One region of the Kribbella sp. NPDC050470 genome, then DNA from elsewhere that is predicted to be linked to it. Evidence: predicted binding sites of a transcription regulator. Region 1 holds the regulator's gene; the other holds the start of a gene.
What was found. The regulator HrcA, encoded in region 1, represses chaperone genes, less so after heat shock. The targets are predictions, from matches to a motif close to TTGGCACTCGNNNNNNNCGAGTGCCAA.
Positions count from the first base shown of each region.

Region 2: groL (chaperonin GroEL) is a predicted target of HrcA. The motif match lies at 6,777-6,803, and genes of this name have one in related genera.

Region 1 covers NZ_JBITHV010000013.1:134,356-143,969, forward strand. Annotated here, with positions in the region: gene ACIBGM_RS36255 (NCS1 family nucleobase:cation symporter-1) at 1-794, opposite strand, end outside; gene ACIBGM_RS36260 (MBL fold metallo-hydrolase) at 908-1,678, opposite strand; gene ACIBGM_RS36265 (EF-Tu/IF-2/RF-3 family GTPase) at 1,689-2,033, opposite strand; gene ACIBGM_RS36270 (ThuA domain-containing protein) at 2,173-2,814, shown strand; gene ACIBGM_RS36275 (Gfo/Idh/MocA family protein) at 2,799-3,902, shown strand; gene hrcA (heat-inducible transcriptional repressor HrcA) at 4,009-5,031, shown strand; gene dnaJ (molecular chaperone DnaJ) at 5,057-6,199, shown strand; gene ACIBGM_RS36290 (16S rRNA (uracil(1498)-N(3))-methyltransferase) at 6,203-6,919, shown strand; gene ACIBGM_RS36295 (Gmad2 immunoglobulin-like domain-containing protein) at 7,020-8,147, opposite strand; gene ACIBGM_RS36300 (SigE family RNA polymerase sigma factor) at 8,144-8,653, opposite strand; gene ACIBGM_RS36305 (hypothetical protein) at 8,806-8,934, opposite strand; gene ACIBGM_RS36310 (PhoH family protein) at 8,933-9,614, shown strand, end outside.
Region 2 covers NZ_JBITHV010000009.1:417,019-426,632, reverse strand. Annotated here, with positions in the region: gene ACIBGM_RS28850 (hypothetical protein) at 1-251, opposite strand, end outside; gene ACIBGM_RS28845 (GNAT family N-acetyltransferase) at 299-1,234, opposite strand; gene ACIBGM_RS28840 (glycoside hydrolase family 6 protein) at 1,476-2,417, shown strand; gene ACIBGM_RS28835 (MMPL family transporter) at 2,422-4,701, opposite strand; gene groL (chaperonin GroEL) at 4,971-6,596, opposite strand; gene ACIBGM_RS28825 (GNAT family N-acetyltransferase) at 6,829-7,389, shown strand; gene ACIBGM_RS28820 (ABC transporter substrate-binding protein) at 7,386-9,062, opposite strand; gene ACIBGM_RS28815 (DsbA family protein) at 9,361-9,614, shown strand, end outside.

The DNA of each region.
Region 1 (9,614 bases):
AACCGGGTGAAGTCCGGCATGTTCAGGCTCAGCGTGGCCCAGAACGCGATCATGCCCATCAGCGACGGCGCGAAGATCTTCCAGAAGTCGGCGTCCCAGCCGAGTTTCGACGGCTGGTCCAGGATCGGGCCGAGGCCGCCGGCCTTGACCAGGATCGCGATCATCAGCGCCAGGAACGCGACCGTGACCAGCGGCGCGGCCCAGTTCTCGAACCGTCGCAGGCCTTCGATCCCGCGCCAGATCAGCACCATCTGGATCGCCCAGAAGAACGCGAAGCTCAGCCACTGCGTCCACGGATGTCCGCCGACCGCGGGCGCGTTGGTCCAGCTGTCGCCGGCCAGCTCGCCGATGATCACGTAGATCGCCTGGCCGCCGATCCAGGTCTGGATGCCGAACCAGCCGCAGGCGATGAAGGCCCGCAGCAACGCTGGGAAGTTGGCCCCGCGGACACCGTAGAAGGCGCGTGCGAAGACCGGGAACGGGATGCCGTACTTGGTGCCCGCGTGGCTGTTGAGCAGCAGCGGGACGAGCACGATGAGGTTCCCGAGGGTGATGGTGATGAACGCCTGCAGCCAGTTCATCCCGAGTGCGACCAGGCCGGCCGCGAGCAGGTAGCTGGGGATGTTGTGCGCCATCCCCATCCACAGCGCCGCGTAGTTGTACGTCGTCCAGTGCCGCTCGGGCAACCGGGTCGGCGCGAGCTCCGCGTTCCCGTACGGGCTGTTGGCCACCGCCTCCGGATCGGTCAGCTCGACCCGTCCGTCCGGGTGCACCGTCTGCTCAACTGTCGCCATGAACCCCACCACCCGATCCGCTCGCGGAAGTGTGCTTCGCAACAAGTTGCGCTCTGGGGTGACGTGCTGTCAACGGACAATTACAAAGGATGGGTAAGCATGCAGGAGGTGGTTCAGCCTGGGCCGAGGAGTGGGAGGGTGGGGCGGCGGGGTGTGCCGAGGGCTTCGTAGCCGCGTTTGATGGCTTCTTGCAGGTGCTCGAGCGGCCACGGCCAGTCGTCGGTGTGCTTGAGTGCGTCGTCCAGCGACGTACCGGCGTGGTGGAGGCCGGAGATCGTGTTGGCGACCGTGCCGAGGCCACCGGCCTGGTCGCGGACGAACTCGGCGTCGACCACGGCCCCATGACCGGGCACGACCTTCGCGGTCTCGGACAGCATGCCGATCACCCGGTCGATCGTGTCCGGCCACTCGAGCGGGAACGAGTCCGCGCCGTACGACGGTGGCGCCGACTCCTCGACCAGGTCGCCGACGAAGAACACCTCGGCATCCGGTACGACGACCACCGTGTCGCCGGACGTGTGCGCGTTGCCGAGGTGCAGCAGCTCGACCCGGCGGTCGCCGAGGTCGATCACCTTCGCGACGGAGAACGTCGTGCCGGCGAGGTTCTCCTCGGCGGCCGCGTTCTCGTGCAGGTAGACGGTGGCGTCGGCGAAGACGCTGTTGCCGACCACGTGGTCGAAGTGCGCGTGGGTGTTCACCACCCAGCGGACCGGCGCGTCGGTGAGCTCGCGGATGTGTGTCGCGAGCTGCTCGGCCTGGTCGGTCGTGGCCCGTGTGTCGATGACCAGCGCCCCGTCCGAGCCGACGACCAGGCCGACGTTGAGGTCCCACTCGTCGTACCGGCGGACCCAGCAACGATCCGCCACCTCGGTCCACGTACTCATGACGCCGAGGTTACTTGCTCAGCACATCGCCCCTGACCACCTGCTCCCGCTCGACGCCGCGGAGCAGCAGGCCGACGTTGTCGCCGGCGTTCGCGACCTGCACCGTCTTGCGGAACATCTCGAGACCGGTCACCTCGGTCTGCAGCAGCGGTGAACCGGCCCGGCTGAGCAACACCTGGTCGCCGACCGCGACCGTGCCGGCGATCACCCGGCCGGTGACGATCGTCCCGCGGCCGGTGATCGAGAACACGTCCTCGACCGTCAGCTCGAACGCGCCCGGCGGCACCCTGTCCTGCGGCCGCGCCCCCGCGACGGTCTTCACTGGCGGCTCACGCTTCCAGAACTTCCAGCCCATACACCGACCCTAGCGATCGGGAAGCCCCATCCAGGGGACGGAATCGCACTTGAAGGCCGGTCGGGCGGCGCTTAGTGTCACGGTGGCGATTCCGCAATTTTTCCGAACCTGGAACCGAAACTTTCGAAGGGCGGACGGCGTGACGACACGACGTGCACTGGTGGTCCGGGGCGGGTGGGAAGGACACTCCCCGGTCGAGGCGACCGACCTGTTCATTCCCCATCTGCGCGAGAACGGGTACGAGGTGACCGTCTCCGACACGACCGAGAGCTACCTCGACCTGGACGGCACCGACCTGGTCCTGCAGTGCGTCACGATGAGCCAGATCGAGCCCGAGCACTTCAAGGGCCTGGACGCGGCGATCCGCAAGGGCACCGGGTTCGCCGGCTGGCACGGCGGGATCTGCGACTCGTTCCGGAACAACGCCGACTACAGCTTCATCACCGGCGGCCAGTTCATCTCGCACCCGCACGGGTTCACCGACTACCGGGTCGAGATCGTCGCCGAGCACCCGATCGTCGAGGGCATCACGCACTTCGACGTGAACACCGAGCAGTACTACGTGCACTACGACCCGACGAACACCGTGCTGGCCACCACCACGTTCAGCTCGCACCCGGACTTCCCGTGGATCGAGGGCGCCGTGATGCCGGCCGTCTGGACCAGGACCTGGGGTGCGGGCAAGATCTTCGTCTGCACCGTCGGCCACAAGTTGGACGACCTCGAGGTACCCGAGGTCCGGACGATCATCGAGCGGGGGCTGCTGTGGGCGAGCAAGTGACACGAGTCGGCATCGTCGGCACCGGAGTCATCTCCGGCACGTACCTGGACCACCTGGGCAAGCTGCCCGGCGTCGAGGTGGTGGCAGTGGCCGACCTCGACGTCAGCCGCGCCCAGGCGATCGCCGACAAGAACCAGGGCATCCGCGCCCTCTCGTCCGGCGACCTGTACGCCGCGGACGACATCGACATCGTGCTCAACCTCACCATCCCGGCCGCGCACGCGGCGGTGCACCAGGCCGCGATGGAAGCCGGCAAGCACGTGTACGGCGAGAAGCCGCTGGCCGTGGACCGCGCCGAGGCCGAGCCGCTGCTGAAGTACGCCGCCGCCAACAACCTGCGCGTCGGCTGCGCCCCCGACACCGTGCTCGGCACCGGCACCCAGACCGCCCGTGCCGCGATCGACCGGGGCGACATCGGCGTACCGACTGCTGCGACTGCGTCCTTCGTCACGCCCGGCCACGAGCTGTGGCACCCGGCGCCGGAGTTCTACTACCAGCCCGGCGGCGGTCCGGTGCTCGACATGGGCCCGTACTACGTGACCAGCCTGGTCACCCTGCTCGGTCCGGTACGGCGAGTGGTCGCACGCGCCGGCCAGTCGCAGCAGGAGCGGAAGATCCACACCGGTCCGCGAGCCGGCACGACCTTCCCAGTCCAGGTGCCGACGCACGTGACCGGCGTACTGGAGCACGAGTCGGGCGCACTGACCACGCTGCTGATGTCGTTCGACGTGTGGGCCGCGCGGTCGCCGCGGATCGAGGTGCACGGGACCGAGGGCAGCCTGTCGGTGCCGGACCCGAACGGCTTCGACGGCACGGTCGAGATCGCCACCGTCACGAACCGTGACTGGAGCGAGCTCCCCGTCGCCGGTGGGTACGCCGGCGCCGGCCGTGGGGTCGGGGTCGCGGACATGGCCCGGGCGATCCGCACCGGCGAGCCGCACCGCGCCGACGGCGCACTGGCCTACCACGTGCTCGACGTCCTCGAGTCGGTGCTCGAGGCGGCCGCCCAGGACCAGCCTGTGGATGTCGCGAGTACGGTCGAGCGTCCGACCGCCGTACCGTTGGGGGCATCTCCCGAAGTCGCCTGAGACCCGCCCCACGCCGCTGGCCGGCACTGGCGGCCACTACGGCTCGGTAGACTGGCACTCGAATGTTCTGAGTGCCAGGGGTCGACGCTGAGAGAGGGTGGTGCGCGTGCTGGACGAACGCAAGCTGGATGTCCTCCGCGCCATCGTCGAGGACTACGTGGCGACCCACGAGCCGGTCGGCTCGAAGACGTTGGTGGACCGGCACAACCTCGGAGTGTCGCCGGCCACCGTGCGTAACGACATGGCTGCGCTGGAGGAGGAGGGGTACATCACCCAGCCGCACACCAGCGCCGGCCGGATCCCGACCGACGCGGGGTACCGGCTGTTCGTGGACAAGCTGAGCACGGTCAAGACGCTGTCCGTGGCGGAGAAGAAGGCGATCACCTCCTTCCTGGCCGGTGCGATCGACCTGGACGACGTCGTCCGCCGGACCGTCCGGCTGCTCGCCCAGATCACCCGCCAGGTCGCGATCGTGCAGTACCCGTCACTCAACCGGTCGAGCGTCCGGCACATCGAGGTCGTCACGATGACCCCGCGCCGGCTGCTGCTGGTGCTGATCACCAGCACCGGCCGGGTCGAGCAACGGATCGTCGAGCACCCGAACGACGTCGACGAGCAGCTGATCGCGGATCTGCGGTCCCGGCTCAACACGGTCCTCGCCGGTCAGCGGCTGACGGAGGCGACCACGTCGCTGGCCGCCGTACCCGAGTTGTTCGCCCCGTCCGACCGGCCGCTGGTCGCGTCGATCGTCACCACGCTGCTGGAGGCGTTCACCGACGAGGTCGTCGAGCAGCGGATCGCGGTCGGCGGCGCCGCCAACCTGACCCGGTACGGCGACGACTTCGAGCGCAACGTGAAGCCGGTGCTGGAGGCGCTGGAGGAGCACGTCATCCTGCTCAAGCTGCTCGGTGAGGCGACCAACCCGCAGACCCTGACGGTCCGCATCGGGCACGAGAACCCGTTCGAGGAACTGGCCACCACCTCGGTGGTCGCGACCGCGTACGGGTCCAAGTCGGAGGCGCTGGCCACGCTCGGCATCGTCGGCCCGACCCATATGGACTATCCGAGCACGATGGGCGCAGTCCGGGCCGTCGCGCGCTACGTCAGCCAGATCCTGGCCGACTCCTAACGAACCACAACCCCTGGCTTGGAGTATGAGCACCGATTACTACGCCGTCCTGGGTGTCAGCCGCGACGCGACACCGGACGAGATCAAGAAGGCGTACCGCAAGCTGGCCCGCCAGTACCACCCGGACGTGAACGACTCCGAGGACGCGCACCACAAGTTCCAGGAGATCGGCCGCGCGTTCCAGGTGCTGAGCGACCCGCAGAAGCGGCAGATGCACGATCTCGGCGGTGACCCGTTCGCGGCCGCCGGCGCGGGCGCCGGGCCGGGCGGGTTCGGCCAGGCCTTCACGTTCACCGACATCATGGACGCCTTCTTCGGCCAGACCGGCGGGGCGACCCGCGGACCGCGGCCGCGGACCCGGCGCGGCCAGGACGCGCTGATCCCGCTGCGGATCGACCTGGGCGAGGCCGCGTTCGGCACCACCCGGGAGCTCAAGGTCGACACCGCGGTGCTGTGTCCGACCTGCTCGGGCTCCGGCGCGGCAGCCGGCTCCGAGCCGGTCACCTGCGACATCTGCCACGGCCGCGGCGAGGTCACTCACACCCAGCGGTCGTTCCTCGGCGAGGTCCGGACCATGCGGCCGTGCCCGAACTGCCGCGGCTTCGGCACGATCATCCCGAACCCGTGCGTCGAGTGCTCCGGCGACGGCCGGGTCCGGTCCCGCCGTACCGTCACCGTGAAGATCCCCGGTGGCGTCGACACCGGCACCCGGGTGCAGCTGTCCGGCCAGGGCGAGGTCGGCCCCGGCGGCGGCCCGGCCGGCGACCTGTACGTCGAGATCGAGGTCGAGCCGCACGACATCTTCACCCGCAACGGCGACGACCTGCACTGCACGGTCACGCTGCCGATGACGGCTGCCGCGCTCGGCACCACGATCGACCTGCCGACGCTGGAGGGCGAGACCACCCCGCTGGAGATCCGCCCGGGCACCCAGTCCGGTACGGCGATGACGCTGACGGCCCGCGGTGTCCCGCGGCTGCGGCACGCCGGCCGTGGCGACCTGATCGTGCAGATCGTGGTCGAGACCCCGAGCAAGCTCGACGACGCGCAGGCCGACCTGCTTCGCCAGCTGGCCGGGATCCGCGGCGAGGAGCGTCCCCAGGGCCAGGTCCAAGCCACCCACAAGAGCGTCTTCGGCCGCCTCCGCGACGCCTTCGGCGCGCACTAGGAGATGGGCGTCGCGGTCTTCTTCTGCGCGGACCTGTCCGGCGCCGAGCTCACCCTGGATGGTGCAGAAGGTCGGCACGCTGCAGTGGTACGGCGGATCGCGCCGGGGGAGCGGATCCGGCTGACCGATGGGCGAGGGGCTTGGGCCGAAGGTGCGGTGACGGGTGCCTCGAAGGTGGGGGTGACGGTTGCCGTCGACAACCGTGGGACGGTTCCGGCGAGCCGGCCGCGGCTGGTCGTGGTCCAGGCGCTGCCGAAGGGGGAGCGGGCCGAGCTCGCGGTGGAGATGCTGACCGAGGTCGGCGCGGACGTGATCGTGCCGTGGAACGCGGAGCGCAGCCAGTTCCGCAGCAACCCGGAGCGGTCCGCGAAGACGCTGGCCAAGTGGCAGGCGTGGGCGTTCGAGGCGAGCAAGCAGTCCCGCCGGGCGTGGTTCGCCGAGGTGGCTCCGATCGCGACCACGGTCGAGGTCGCCCGACTGATCGCAGCCGCCGCGCTCCCCGTCGTACTGCACGAAGAAGCCAAGACCCCTCTGGCCGGTCTCGACGTCCCCGCCGACGGCGACATCGTGATCGTGATCGGCCCCGAAGGCGGTATCTCCCCGGGCGAGCTCGAGACCTTCGACGTCGAGCCGGTCCGCCTCGGCGACACGGTCCTGCGCACCTCGACCGCCGGCGTCGCCGCCGCAGCCGCCCTACTCGCCCGCTCCCGCTGGAGCTGACCCGAGCTTTCCGGAAGAAAACTGTCGCGAGGTGGCACCTTCTTTCCGGAAAGCAGTCGAGGTCCTCGCCGCGGGTCGAGCGTTCCGGGCAGGGGTTCGGCTACTTGACGTAGATCGTCTTCGAGTCGGTGTCGGTCATCGCGCCGTTCTCGGCGGAGATCAGGTAGGCCTCGATCCGCCACTCGCCGGGGGACAGCTTGAGCGGGACGGCGAACGGCGAGAAGGTCTGGCCTCCCTTGGTGTTGGCGTAGCTGGCGTGGGTCACGCGGGTCTTCAGGTTCGTGGCGCGCCAGTTGACGGTGGCCTCGTACGCGGCCGCGATCCCGGTGACCGTGAGCGGGCTCTTGGTGACCTGGCCGTCCACGAGGTTGTCGATCCACACCAGCGCCTGGACCTTGCTCGCCTGGGCGCGGGCGATCGGCCGGCTGGTGTCGACCTGGCCGAACAGGGCGCCGCCGGCCCGGCCCTGCTGGGTGATCCGGATCGGCTCGGTCGTGTCGCTCAGCACGCCCTGGACCGTGTAGACGAGCTGCTGGGTCGCGACGTCCGCTGCCGCCCTGTCCAGCTTCGTCTGCGGGAGCTGCTTGAAGTCGACCGTGACGACCCCGCCGGCCCGGGTCACCGAGCTCACCTGGGCGCCACGCCAGGGAGAGTAGTAGTCCGGGTCGCCGGCGTCCTTCGACGTCATGATCCGGACCGCCTCGAGCGTGGGCTGGCGGTCGACGACCTTCATCCAGGTGCGGTACAGCCGGACCGTCGGGTCGGCCGAGGTCGAGCCGACCTTCTCGCCGAGCCAGTAGACCGGTACGGCGCCCGACTTGGTCGGCTCGCTACCCCGCACGGTCGGTGGGGTCTTCTCCTCCGGTGCGGTGCTGGGTGGCGCGCTCGGCAGCGTGCTCGGAGTTGGCGCCGGGCTGTCGGGGACGGTCGTCGGGCCCGGCGTCATCGGGCCGGTCGCGTTGGTCGTCGTCCCCGGGCCGGCGACTTGGTCGTCGCCCGCGGTCGTGGCGTCGTCGTTGAAGACGGTGAAGGCGCCGATCGCCGCGGCGGTGCCGATCGCGGCCGCGCCGGCGGTCAGCACCCAGGGCCGGCGGGTGGCCGGCCGGCGCTGGCCGCGGACCCGGGCCTGGACCTCCGGCAGGGCGTCGGACGGCTCGATCCGGTCGGCCTCCTCGGCCAGCGCCCGCCGCATCAGGTCGTCGAACGGGTCGTCAGGTCGCTCGTTCATAGCGTCTGCTCCAGGAGCTGGCGGAGCGACTTGCTCGCCCGCGCGGCATGGCTCTTCACCGAGCCCCGGCTGATCCCCATCGCGTCGGCGATCTCCGCCTCGGACAGGTCTCCGTAGTACCTCAGCACCATCACGGTGCGTTGTTTCTCCGGCAGGGTGCGCATCGCCTCGATCACCCGATCCGTCTCGATGGTTCGCAGTACGGCGTGCTCGGCGCTCGGCTCGTCCGGCAGCGACCGGGGCGTGTGCTTGTCCACCACCACCAGGTGGCGCTGGCGGGAGCGGCAGCGGTTCACCACCGTGGTGCGCAGGTAGGCGAGAGCCTTGTGCGGGTCGCGCAGCCGGTTCCAGCGGCCGTGCATCGCGACGAACGCGTCCTGCACGATCTCCTCCGCCGTACCGGTGTCACGCAGCAACAAGGCGCCGAGGCGGACCAGCGACGTGTAGTGCGCCGTGTAGACAGCCGTCAGCGCCTCGTCGGCATCCCACGAGGACTCATGTGTCACGACCTCTTCGTACACCACCGCCGGTTGCGCCACGAAAAGACGACGCAAAGACCCCGTCCCAGGTTGACAACGGAGTGCAAACGATCACGGCCCCGGGGTGTTGCATCGAATTACCAGTGAGGCTGTCGGCGGAGCGGGCTAGCATGGTGAGGTCAAATCACCGGCATCAGGAGGAAGAGCCTGTCCAGGCCACGCAGTATCGAACCGGAGGCGCGCGCGAACGGCGCGGCCACCGCCACGCAGGCGTCACACAAGATCGTCGTGCCGAACAGCATCGACATGGTGGCCCTGCTCGGAGCCCGGGACGAGTTCCTCCGCATCGTCGAGAAGGAGTTCGCCGCCGACATCCTGGTCCGCGGCAACGAGATCACGCTCACCGGTGAGCCCGCCGAGCTGGCGCTGGCCGAGCGGCTGATCGACGAGCTGATCGCGGTGGTGCGGACCGGCCACGGGCTGACCGCGGACTCGGTCGAGCGCAGCATCGCGATGATCAAGGCGGCCACCGCCGAGAGCCCGCGCGACGTGCTCACCCAGAACATCCTGTCCAGCCGCGGCCGCACCATCCGGCCGAAGACGCTGAACCAGAAGCGGTACGTCGACGCCATCGACAAGAACACCATCGTGTTCGGGATCGGCCCGGCCGGCACCGGCAAGACCTACCTGGCGGTGGCCAAGGCGGTCCAGGCGCTGCAGGCCAAGGAGGTCAACCGAATCATCCTGACCCGGCCGGCCGTCGAGGCCGGCGAGCGGCTCGGGTTCCTGCCCGGCACCCTGTCGGAGAAGATCGACCCGTACCTGCGCCCGCTGTACGACGCCCTGCACGACATGATCGACCCGGAGTCGATCCCGCGCCTGATGACGGCCGGCACGATCGAGATCGCGCCGCTGGCCTACATGCGCGGCCGGACCCTGAACGACGCCTACATCATCCTGGACGAGGCGCAGAACACCTCGCCGGAGC
Region 2 (9,614 bases), on a different contig from region 1:
TCCGCGGCCCGCTGGCCGAAGTAGACGAACAGGTACGTCGCGAGCGAGATCGGCCAGAAGAACCACAGCCCGCCCCAGTCGTACGGGACCATCACGAGCGCGGTCAGGCAGACCAGCGCGATCGCCCAGTGGTAGAGCTCGCCGGCCCAGTTCAGGCCGCGGCGGCGCAGCGTGCGGACGATCGCGAACGGGCCCAGCAGCACCGCCAGGATGCCCGCCGCAACGTGCAGGATCAGCGCGATGTCACGCATCGCGATCCCCTATGCCCCCTGACATGTCAGGGAGCATAGGGCTCGGATCAGCTCTCCGGGAAGGACAGCACCCGGCGGACCGCGAAGTTCCGGTATCCCTGGCGTTCGAAGCTCTTCGCCATCGGCACGTTGCCGAAATCGGTGTCCGCGGTGACCCGCTCCGCGCCGAGTTCCGCGTGCACGTGGGAGATCTCGGCCAGCAGGTCGTCGATGTACCGGTGACCGCGATGCTCGGGCAGCACACCGAGGTACCCGACCGTCGCTCCGCCCGCGTTGGCCGACGGGATCGCAAACCCGATCAGCTTCCCGTCGGTGTCATACCCGAGCCGCCACCAGGACCTGTCGCTGTTCGGCATCGACTTGTAGATCTCGAGCTCTTGGCGAGCGGCGCCCTCGGCGCCGAGCCGGGCGATCTCCCGCGCGGTGGCCGCGTCCAGGCTGCCTTCGGCGACCCGGGCGAAAACGTCCACGAACGCCTCGTCGTCGGCCTGCTCGAACCGCAGCCGGGTGGATCGTTCCGGCAGTCCGTACGACGGTTTCCACTCGTACCGCAGGCGGTCCGTGATCTCGGTCAGCCCCGCGGCCGCGGCGGCCCGGCTGCGCGACTCGAGCGCGGCGACCACGTCCGGATGGTCCTGCCAGTCGCTGTCCAGGAAGAAGTGGTACTCCGGCGGCTCGGCGTCGGCCGGGCGCGCCTTCACTGTGTGCTCGATCAGGGCCGTCCAGACCGGGACCGGGTCGCCGGCGCCGGCGTAGTACAGGCCGTCGATGCTGAACGGGTGGTCCTCGTCGGGTACGCCCCACCAGATCGCGAGGGCCTGGATCTTGCCGTCGTCCTCGACGGCCCAGGTCCAGTCGTGCCGGTAGTAGCCGGCCTCGATGTACTCGCGGTAGCGCTCGAGCGTGACGGTGTTGACGGACTGCTGCTCGATCAGAGCAAGGATGGTGTCGAGGTCGGCCTCGACGGTGGTGCGGATGTTCACGAATCCTCCAGCAGGAGGCGCAATCGTCCGCTCAGTGCGAGCTGTGCGAGCGGATCAGGCGCGCCGGGAAACAAGTCGGTGTGTTCATCGGTCGCTCCTTCCACTGAGGGAATCCTTCTCGCCGCCGCAGACACTAGGTGCTGGCCGGGGTCATAGTCCAGCCGTTATTCACAGCTGAGCCCGCAGGGTAGTGTTGTGGACACGTTGAGTAGTCACTCCTTGACGGAAGGACGTACCCGCGATGGCTCTCTTGCCTACGGTCGCCCTGCTCACCGCCGGATCGCTCACCCTCGGCGGCCAGCTCGTTCCCGGGCCGGCAGCCGGCAACCCGGTGCAGCTCACCAACGGTTTCTACGTCGACCCGAGCTCCAACCCGGCCGTCTACGTCAAGCAGCACCCGAACGAGACCGAGATCCGGGACAAGATCGCCAGCAAGGCCGGCGGGCGCTGGTTCGGCAACTGGAGCGGTGACATCAAGGCGGCGGTGACGTCGTACACCACCGCTGCGGACCGGGCCGACAAGCTGCCGATCCTGGTCGCGTACAACATCCCGGGCCGCGACTGCGGTGGCCACTCCGGCGGTGGCGCCGGGTCGCCGGCGGCGTACCGGGACTGGATCGCCAAGTTCGCCGACGGGATCGGCAACCGGCCGGCCGTCGTCGTGATCGAGCCGGACGCGCTGGCCCAGCTCGACTGCATGCCGGAGGACCAGCGGCAGGTCCGGATCGACCTGCTGAAGTACACCGTCAACCAGATCGCCAGCAAGAACCCGAACACGTGGGCCTACATGGACGGCGGAAACACGAACTGGATCGAGGCCGGTGAGATGGCCCGCCGGCTCCGGCTGGTCGACGTCGGCAAGATCCGCGGTTTCGCGCTGAACGTGTCGAACTACTTCACGACCGAGCAGTCGGTGACGAAGGGCACCGCGATCAGGAACGCACTCGGCGGCGGCAGCCAGTTCGTCGTCGACACCAGCCGCAACGGCAACGGCTCGAACGGCGAGTGGTGCAACCCGGCCGGCCGCAAGCTCGGCGCCCCGTCCCAGGTCGGCGGCGGCGCGGACCTGCTGCTCTGGCTCAAGGTCCCCGGCGACTCCGACGGCGACTGCGGAATCGGCAAGGGCATCCCAGCCGGCACCTTCTCAGCCACCCTGGCCAAGCGCCTGATCTCCGGGACGTGAGGTCTCACGGTGCCGGCGGGACGGAGGTGGTCTCGCGCGGGGGCATCTCGCTCGGGGGCTCGGGGGCGGGCTCCTCCGGGGCTCCTTCGAGCTGGATGTCGGGGATGATGCGGTCCATCCAGCGCGGCAGCCACCAGGCCTTGTCGCCGAGCAGCGTCATCACCGACGGGACGAGCACCATCCGGACCACGCTGGCGTCGATCAGCACGGCCACGGCCATGCCGACGGCGAGCATCTTCACGGTCGGGTCGTCGTCGAGGACGAAGCTCAGGAAGACCACGATCATGATCGCGGCCGCGGTGGTGATCACCCGGGCGGTCGCGCCGATCCCGATCGCGACCGCGCGGTGGCTGTCCTTGGTCGCCACCCAGGCCTCGTGCACCCGGGACAGCAGGAACACCTCGTAGTCCATCGACAGGCCGAACACGATCGCGAACATCAGCATCGGCACGAACGACGGGATCGGCACCGTCTCGTCGATCCCGACCAGCGAGGATCCCCAGCCCCACTGGAAGACGGCGACGATCACGCCGTACGCGGCTCCGACCGACAGCAGGTTCAGGACCGCGGCCTTCAGACCGATCACGATCGACCGGAACGCCACGGTGAGCAGGATCAGCGCGAGCAGGACGACCGCGCCGATCAGCCACAGCATGCGGCCGGCGACCTTCTCGGTGAAGTCGACGTACCCGGCGACCGTGCCGACGACGTACGTCGTCGCTCCGACTCCTGGCAGGACGTCGCTGCGAATCCGGTTGACCAGGTCCTCGGTGTCGGCCGACGACGGTGACGTGGTCGGGACGACGTTGATGGCGGCCGTCGTACCGGCGGGGTTCGTCGACGGCGGCTGGACGGCGGCCACGCCCTGCGTCTTCTGCAGCTCACCGGCGAGGTTCGTCAGCAGGGTCTGGTTGGCGCTGGCGTCCTGGCTCGGCAGCGAGACGACGACGGTCAGCGGGCCGTTGGCGCCGGGGCCGAAGCCTTGGGCGATCAGGTCGTACGCCTTGCGGCTCGAGTCCTCGGGCGGGTCGGTGCCGGCGTCGAGCTGGCCGAGGTTGAGCGAGAGCAGCGGGATCGTGAGGATCAGGAGCAGCAGGGTCGCGATGGTTCCGTACGACCACGGCCGGTCGCTGACCCGGCGGCCCCAGCGGGCGAAGGCGCTCTGCTCGTGCTTGGCGTCCCGGATCGCGCGCTCCTCGGCGCGGTGCGCGGTCACGGCGGCGGCGTCGAGGTCGGCCTCGAGGGCACGCTCCTCGACGACGTGCTTGCGGTCCGCGCGGTTCAGCACCATGAGCTTGGCGAGGCCGAGCAGGGCCGGGATCAACGTCAGGGCGGCCAGCACGGTGACCGCGACCAGGATCGCGGACGACAGGCCGAGGGCGCCGACGAACGGTACGCCGGAGACGTAGAGACCGAGGATCGCGATGACGACCGTGCCACCGGCGACCAGGATGGCCGCGCCGGAAGTGGACTCGGCCTTGCCGATCGACTCCTCGACCTCCATGCCGTTGTCCAGTTGCTCGCGATGGCGCGAGACCAGGAAGAGGCCGTAGTCGATCGCGACTCCGAGGCCGAGCAGGGTCGCGACGGTCGGGGCCGAGACCGGGAACTCCTTCACGGCCGCGAGCAGGCCGAGGATCGCGAGGCCGCCACCCACGCTGAAGACCGCGGACACCAGGGGCAGCGCGGCGGCGACGATCGAGCGGAACATCAGGAACAGCAGGATCAGCGCCAGCGCGAGCCCGATCGCCTCCGACAGTTGGTCGTCGGCCTGCTTCCCGATCTGGCCGGCGCCACCGCCGTACTCGACCTCGAGGCCGGCGTCGCGGGCCGGTTTCACGGCCGTGTCCAGGGTGGCGAGGTAGTCGGCGTCGAGCGACGCCGGTACGACGGAGAACGAGACCGGGGCGTTGACGGCGGTGCCGTCCTTGGAGATGTACGCCGCCTGCTGGGCGGCCAGCGGGTCGTCCGCGGAGACCACGTCGGGCAGGTTGGCGACGTTGGTCATCGCGGTCTTCACCGCGGCGGCCTGGTCGGAGACCTTGCCGGACGGCGAGTGGAAGACGATCGAGCCGGAGTACCCGCCTTGTTTGGCGAAGTCGCGGTTCAGCACGTTGAGGCCGGCCGAGGACTCGCTGCCGGGCACTGTGTAGTTGTTGACGTACGTGCCGCCGAAGAAGGACCGGAGTACGAACAGGCCGGCCACGATGACCAGCCAGATCCCGATCACGATCCAGTGCCGGCGAGCGGCCCCCCGCCCGAGACGTTCCAGAAACGCGTGCATAGCACCCCCCGGGGCGCCCACCCCCCGGACACCCAAATTCGACAGTACGGCCGAGCCCGCAAACCTGACAACCCGTCACCACACGCCGAATTCGGCTACCCGCAGTAGTCAAGCACTACAAGAAAAGCGGTCCCGGGCATCTGCCCGGGACCGCCTTGTACTGCTTGTGCTGCTGGACTTTCCCTCCCACAACCCGGGCGAAGCCCGACGCTGTGGACTTTCCCACCCACAACCCCGGGAGAAGCCCGGCGCTGTGGGATTTCAGGGGGTCAGAAGTCCATGCCGCCCATGTCGGGCGCGCCGCCCGGAGCGGCCGCGGCCTTCTCCGGCTTGTCGGCGATGACGGCCTCGGTGGTGAGGAACAGCGCCGCGATGGACGCCGCGTTCTGCAGCGCCGAGCGGGTCACCTTGGCCGGGTCGATGATGCCGGCGGCGAGCAGGTCGACGTACTCGCCGGTCGCGGCGTTCAGGCCGAAACCGTTGTCGAGGTTGCGGACCTTCTCCACCACGACGCCGCCCTCGAGGCCGGCGTTCACGGCGATCTGCTTCAGCGGTGCCTCCAGCGCGTGGCGCACGATCTGCGCACCGGTCGCCTCGTCACCCTCGAGCTCCAGCTTCTCGAACGCCGCCACGGACGCCTGCAGCAGCGCCACGCCGCCACCGGCGACGATGCCCTCCTCGACGGCCGCCTTCGCGTTGCGAACGGCGTCCTCGATGCGGTGCTTGCGCTCCTTCAGCTCGACCTCGGTGGCCGCGCCGACCTTGATCACCGCAACGCCACCGGCCAGCTTGGCCAGCCGCTCCTGTAGCTTCTCGCGGTCGTAATCGGAGTCCGACTTCTCGATCTCGGCGCGGATCTGGTTCACCCGGCCGGCGATCTGGTCCGCGTCGCCCTCGCCCTCGACGATGGTCGTCTCGTCCTTGGTGACGACGATCTTGCGGGCCTGGCCGAGCAGCTCCAGGTCGACGGAGTCGAGCTTGAGGCCGACCTCCTCGGAGATCACCTCGCCGCCGGTGAGGACGGCGATGTCGACCAGCATGGCCTTGCGGCGGTCACCGAAGCCCGGCGCCTTGACGGCGACGGCCTTGAAGGTGCCCTTGATCTTGTTGACGACCAGGGTGGCCAGCGCCTCGCCCTCGATGTCCTCGGCGATGATGGCCAGCGGCTTGCCGGTCTGCATCACCTTCTCCAGCACCGGGACCAGGTCCTTGATGCTGGAGATCTTGCTGTTCACGATCAGGATGTACGGGTCGTCGAGGACCGCTTCCATCCGCTCGGTGTCGGTCACGAAGTACGGCGAGATGTAGCCCTTGTCGAAGCGCATACCCTCGGTGAGCTCGAGCTCGAGGCCGAAGGTGTTGCTCTCCTCGACGGTGATGACGCCTTCCTTGCCGACCTTGTCCATCGCCTCGGCGATGATCTGGCCGACCTGGTTGTCGGCGGCGGAGATCGAGGCCGTGGAGGCGATCTGTTCCCGGGTCTCGACGTCCTTGGCCAGCGACAGCAGCTGCTCGCTGACCGCCTCGGTGGCCTTCTCGATGCCCTTCTTCAGGCCCATCGGGTTGGCGCCGGCGGCAACGTTGCGCAGACCCTCGCGGACGAGCGCCTGGGCCAGCACGGTGGCGGTGGTGGTGCCGTCACCCGCGACGTCGTCGGTCTTCTTCGCAACTTCCTTGACGAGCTCGGCCCCGATCTTCTCGTACGGGTCCTCGAGCTCGATCTCCTTGGCGATGGAGACACCGTCGTTGGTGATCGTGGGGGCGCCCCACTTCTTCTCCAGGACGACGTTGCGGCCCTTCGGGCCGAGCGTCACCTTGACCGCATCGGCGAGGGTGTTCATCCCCCGCTCGAGGCCGCGGCGCGCCTCTTCATTGAAAGAAATCAGCTTGGGCATTCTCCGCGAGTCCTCCCGCGTCGAGTCTTTGTGTTCAGCCGGCCGGGATGCCCGCGACGGACGGCGCCACACCGCGGCGGTCACGTCCCGCCACGCTCCGGCACCTCATCGAGGCCGTCTTCTGTCACACACCGCGAGCACGAGTCTTATCACTCTCACCCATGGAGTGCTAACCAAGTATTAGCACTCGCCCCAAACGAGTGCAAGCCAGCCCCCCGCTACGGTAGGCCCCATGGTGGACGTACGAGCGGCCGGCCCGGACTCGTGGCCGGACGTTGCCACCGTGATGGGCGAGCGGGGCGACCCCGCGCGCTGCTTCTGTCAGTACTTCCGCCTGCGCGGACAGCAATGGAACGCCGCCACCCAGCGGAGCAACCGGAGCGCCCTCCGCGAGCAGGTCTGCCACGGCGACGTCCCACCCGGCGTCCTGGCGTACGACGACGGCGCGCCGGTCGGCTGGTGCGCGGTCGCCCCGCGGACGGCGTACCCACGGGTGGTCGCCTCTCCCAACTGGCGCACCGACCAGCCGGACGCCTGGGTGATCACCTGCTTCGTCGTACCCGTCGGGCACCGCCGCCAGGGCATCGCCGGCGAGCTTGCCCTCGGCGCCGCCGACTTCGCGCAGTCGTACGGCGCCTCAGTCGTCGAGGCCTGCGCGGTCGACGTCGACGAGGTCGACCGCACCTCGTCGGCCGACCTCTACCGCGGCCCGCTCACGGTGTTCCTCGACGCCGGCTTCACCGAGGTCAGCCGAACCAGCGAGCGCTGGGTCCTCGTCCGCAAGAGCCTCTAGCCGGCCTTCTTGAGCCCGATCTGGGTCAGGTCGAGGAACCCGCCGGCGTTCGGATCGGCCACCGCGTTGGAGATGTTCGAGCCCACCACGTACACGTTGAGGTCCTGAATGGTCGGCACCAGCGGCGCGGTCTTCATGATCTCGACGTACAGGTCGGACAGGCCGGACTCCAGCTTTTGCTGGTCTGACTCCTTCGCGAGCGCAGCCATCTGCTCCCACCCTGCGGTGCTGCGACCGTAGTTGTTTTGCGCCGCCTTGCCCTGAGCAGTGCTGTCCGGGCCGAGCACCGGCGGCACGATGGTGGCCAGGGACGGCCAGTCGTAGCACCAGCCGGCGGTGATCAGGTCGGTCGCCGCGGAGTCCTGCTGCTGGGTCGAGAAGTAGTTGTCACCCGGGATCCGGCGGATGTCGACGTTGATCCCGACAGCCTTCCAGGACGCCTGAGCGGCCTCGGCCGCCTTGACGGCCACGTCCGCGTCGCCGGTGCCGAACACGAGCTTCTCGCCCTGGTAACCGGAGTCGGCCAGCAGCTGCCTGGCCTTCGCCGGGTCACCCTCCGGCGGTGCCTTGAAATGCTCCTCCGGCCGGTAGCCGTCCATCTCCGGCGGAATGATCGAGTCGACCACCGCAGCGAGCCGCTCGCCGCCAAATCCGTCGCGGTAGCTGGTGCGGTCCAGGCCGTAGTACAGCGCCTCGCGCAGCTTCTGGTTCTTCAGCAGCGGCTTCTGCTGGTTGAACGCGATGTACCGGCGGCAGATGTCGGCGCCGTCGACCACGCGGTCCTTGACGCTCGCCTGGTTCGTCTTGGCGATGTTCCCTGGCTGCACACCGGACAGGCTCACCGAGCTCCGGTCGGCGGCGCCGTCCGCGATCAGTCGCTGGTCGACGGTCGCCTCGTCGCCACCGAACGTGAAGATGAACTTGTCCGGGAGCGCGGTGCGCAGCGGGTCCGTCTTCTGGTCCCACTGGTCGTTGCGGACCAGCACCAACTGCCGCTTACGGGCGTATGACTCGATCTTGTACGGACCGGTCGAGACCGGGTGGGTGTCGTACTTGGTCTTCGTGTCCTTGGCCTGCGGCACCGGCGAGAAGATCCTCATGCTCGCCGTGCCGACGAACGTGGCGACCGGCCGGTTCAGCTTGAAGACGATCGTCTTGTCGTCCGGCACCTCCATCGCGGTGCAGCCCTTGCCGCCGTTGTTGCCGGCGACGTACGGGCCCTCGTACCCCGGACAGTCCAGGTACTCGCGACCGTACGGCGCTCCCTCCGACATGTCGGCGGAGAACGAGCGCTCGACGCCGTACTTCACATCCGCCGACCTGACCGGGGTGCCGTCCTCGTACTTGATCCCGTCCTTGAGCCTGAAGGTCCACGTCTTCAGGTCGGGTGACGACTCGTAGCCGTCGGCGAGGTCCTTCTCGGCGACGACCTTCTTGGTCTTGGGGTCGTAGCGGTAGTCGATCAGCGTGCGCGTGATCAGCTTGCCGATCATGTTGGAGTCGACGCTGAAGTTCCGCCCTGGGTCCAGGTGCTCCACGTCGTTGACGGAGTAGGCCGTCACCGTGCCGCCCTTCGCGCCACCGGCGGCCTGGGAGGCATCACCGGAGTCAGTTGAATCGTCGCCCTCACACGCGACCAGCGACCCACCCAGGGCCATGCTGACGATCGCCATCCGCACTCGCTCAGCGCAAACCATCCTCATCCCCCCTGCGTGCAACCGGGGGCGCCGGATGGCGTGCATCAGCCAAGTTGTGACCCCCCACAGCCCAGTGTCCGCCCGCAGGCGCGCTGACGCGAGAGCCTGTGGCGTCCGGTCACTGGTCACCCTTCTTGAATCGCAAGATTAAGATTCAATCAACCTACTGCGCGGTACTGGCAGTACGTCGCACCGCCGCGACGATGCACCCGCGCACCAGTCCTCGGGCGTGTTGTACCCGAGGCAGGTAGTTGAACATTCGAGGAGTTTCCTGATGGTCGTCGAGCACTGGTTCGACTTCGCCTGTCCGTACTGCTACATCGCCCAGGACCGGAACCGGATCCTGCGCGACCGCGGGATCGAGGTGGTGGAGCACGCGTTCCGCAGCCACCCCGGGATCCCGCCCGGTGGGAAGCCGGCCGGCCCGCGGGTCGGGCCGACGTACGAGTTCCTGGCCCGGGAAGCCGAGTCCGCCGGGCTGCCGTTGCGCTGGGCGTCCCGGATGCCGCACACGCGGCCCGCGCTGGC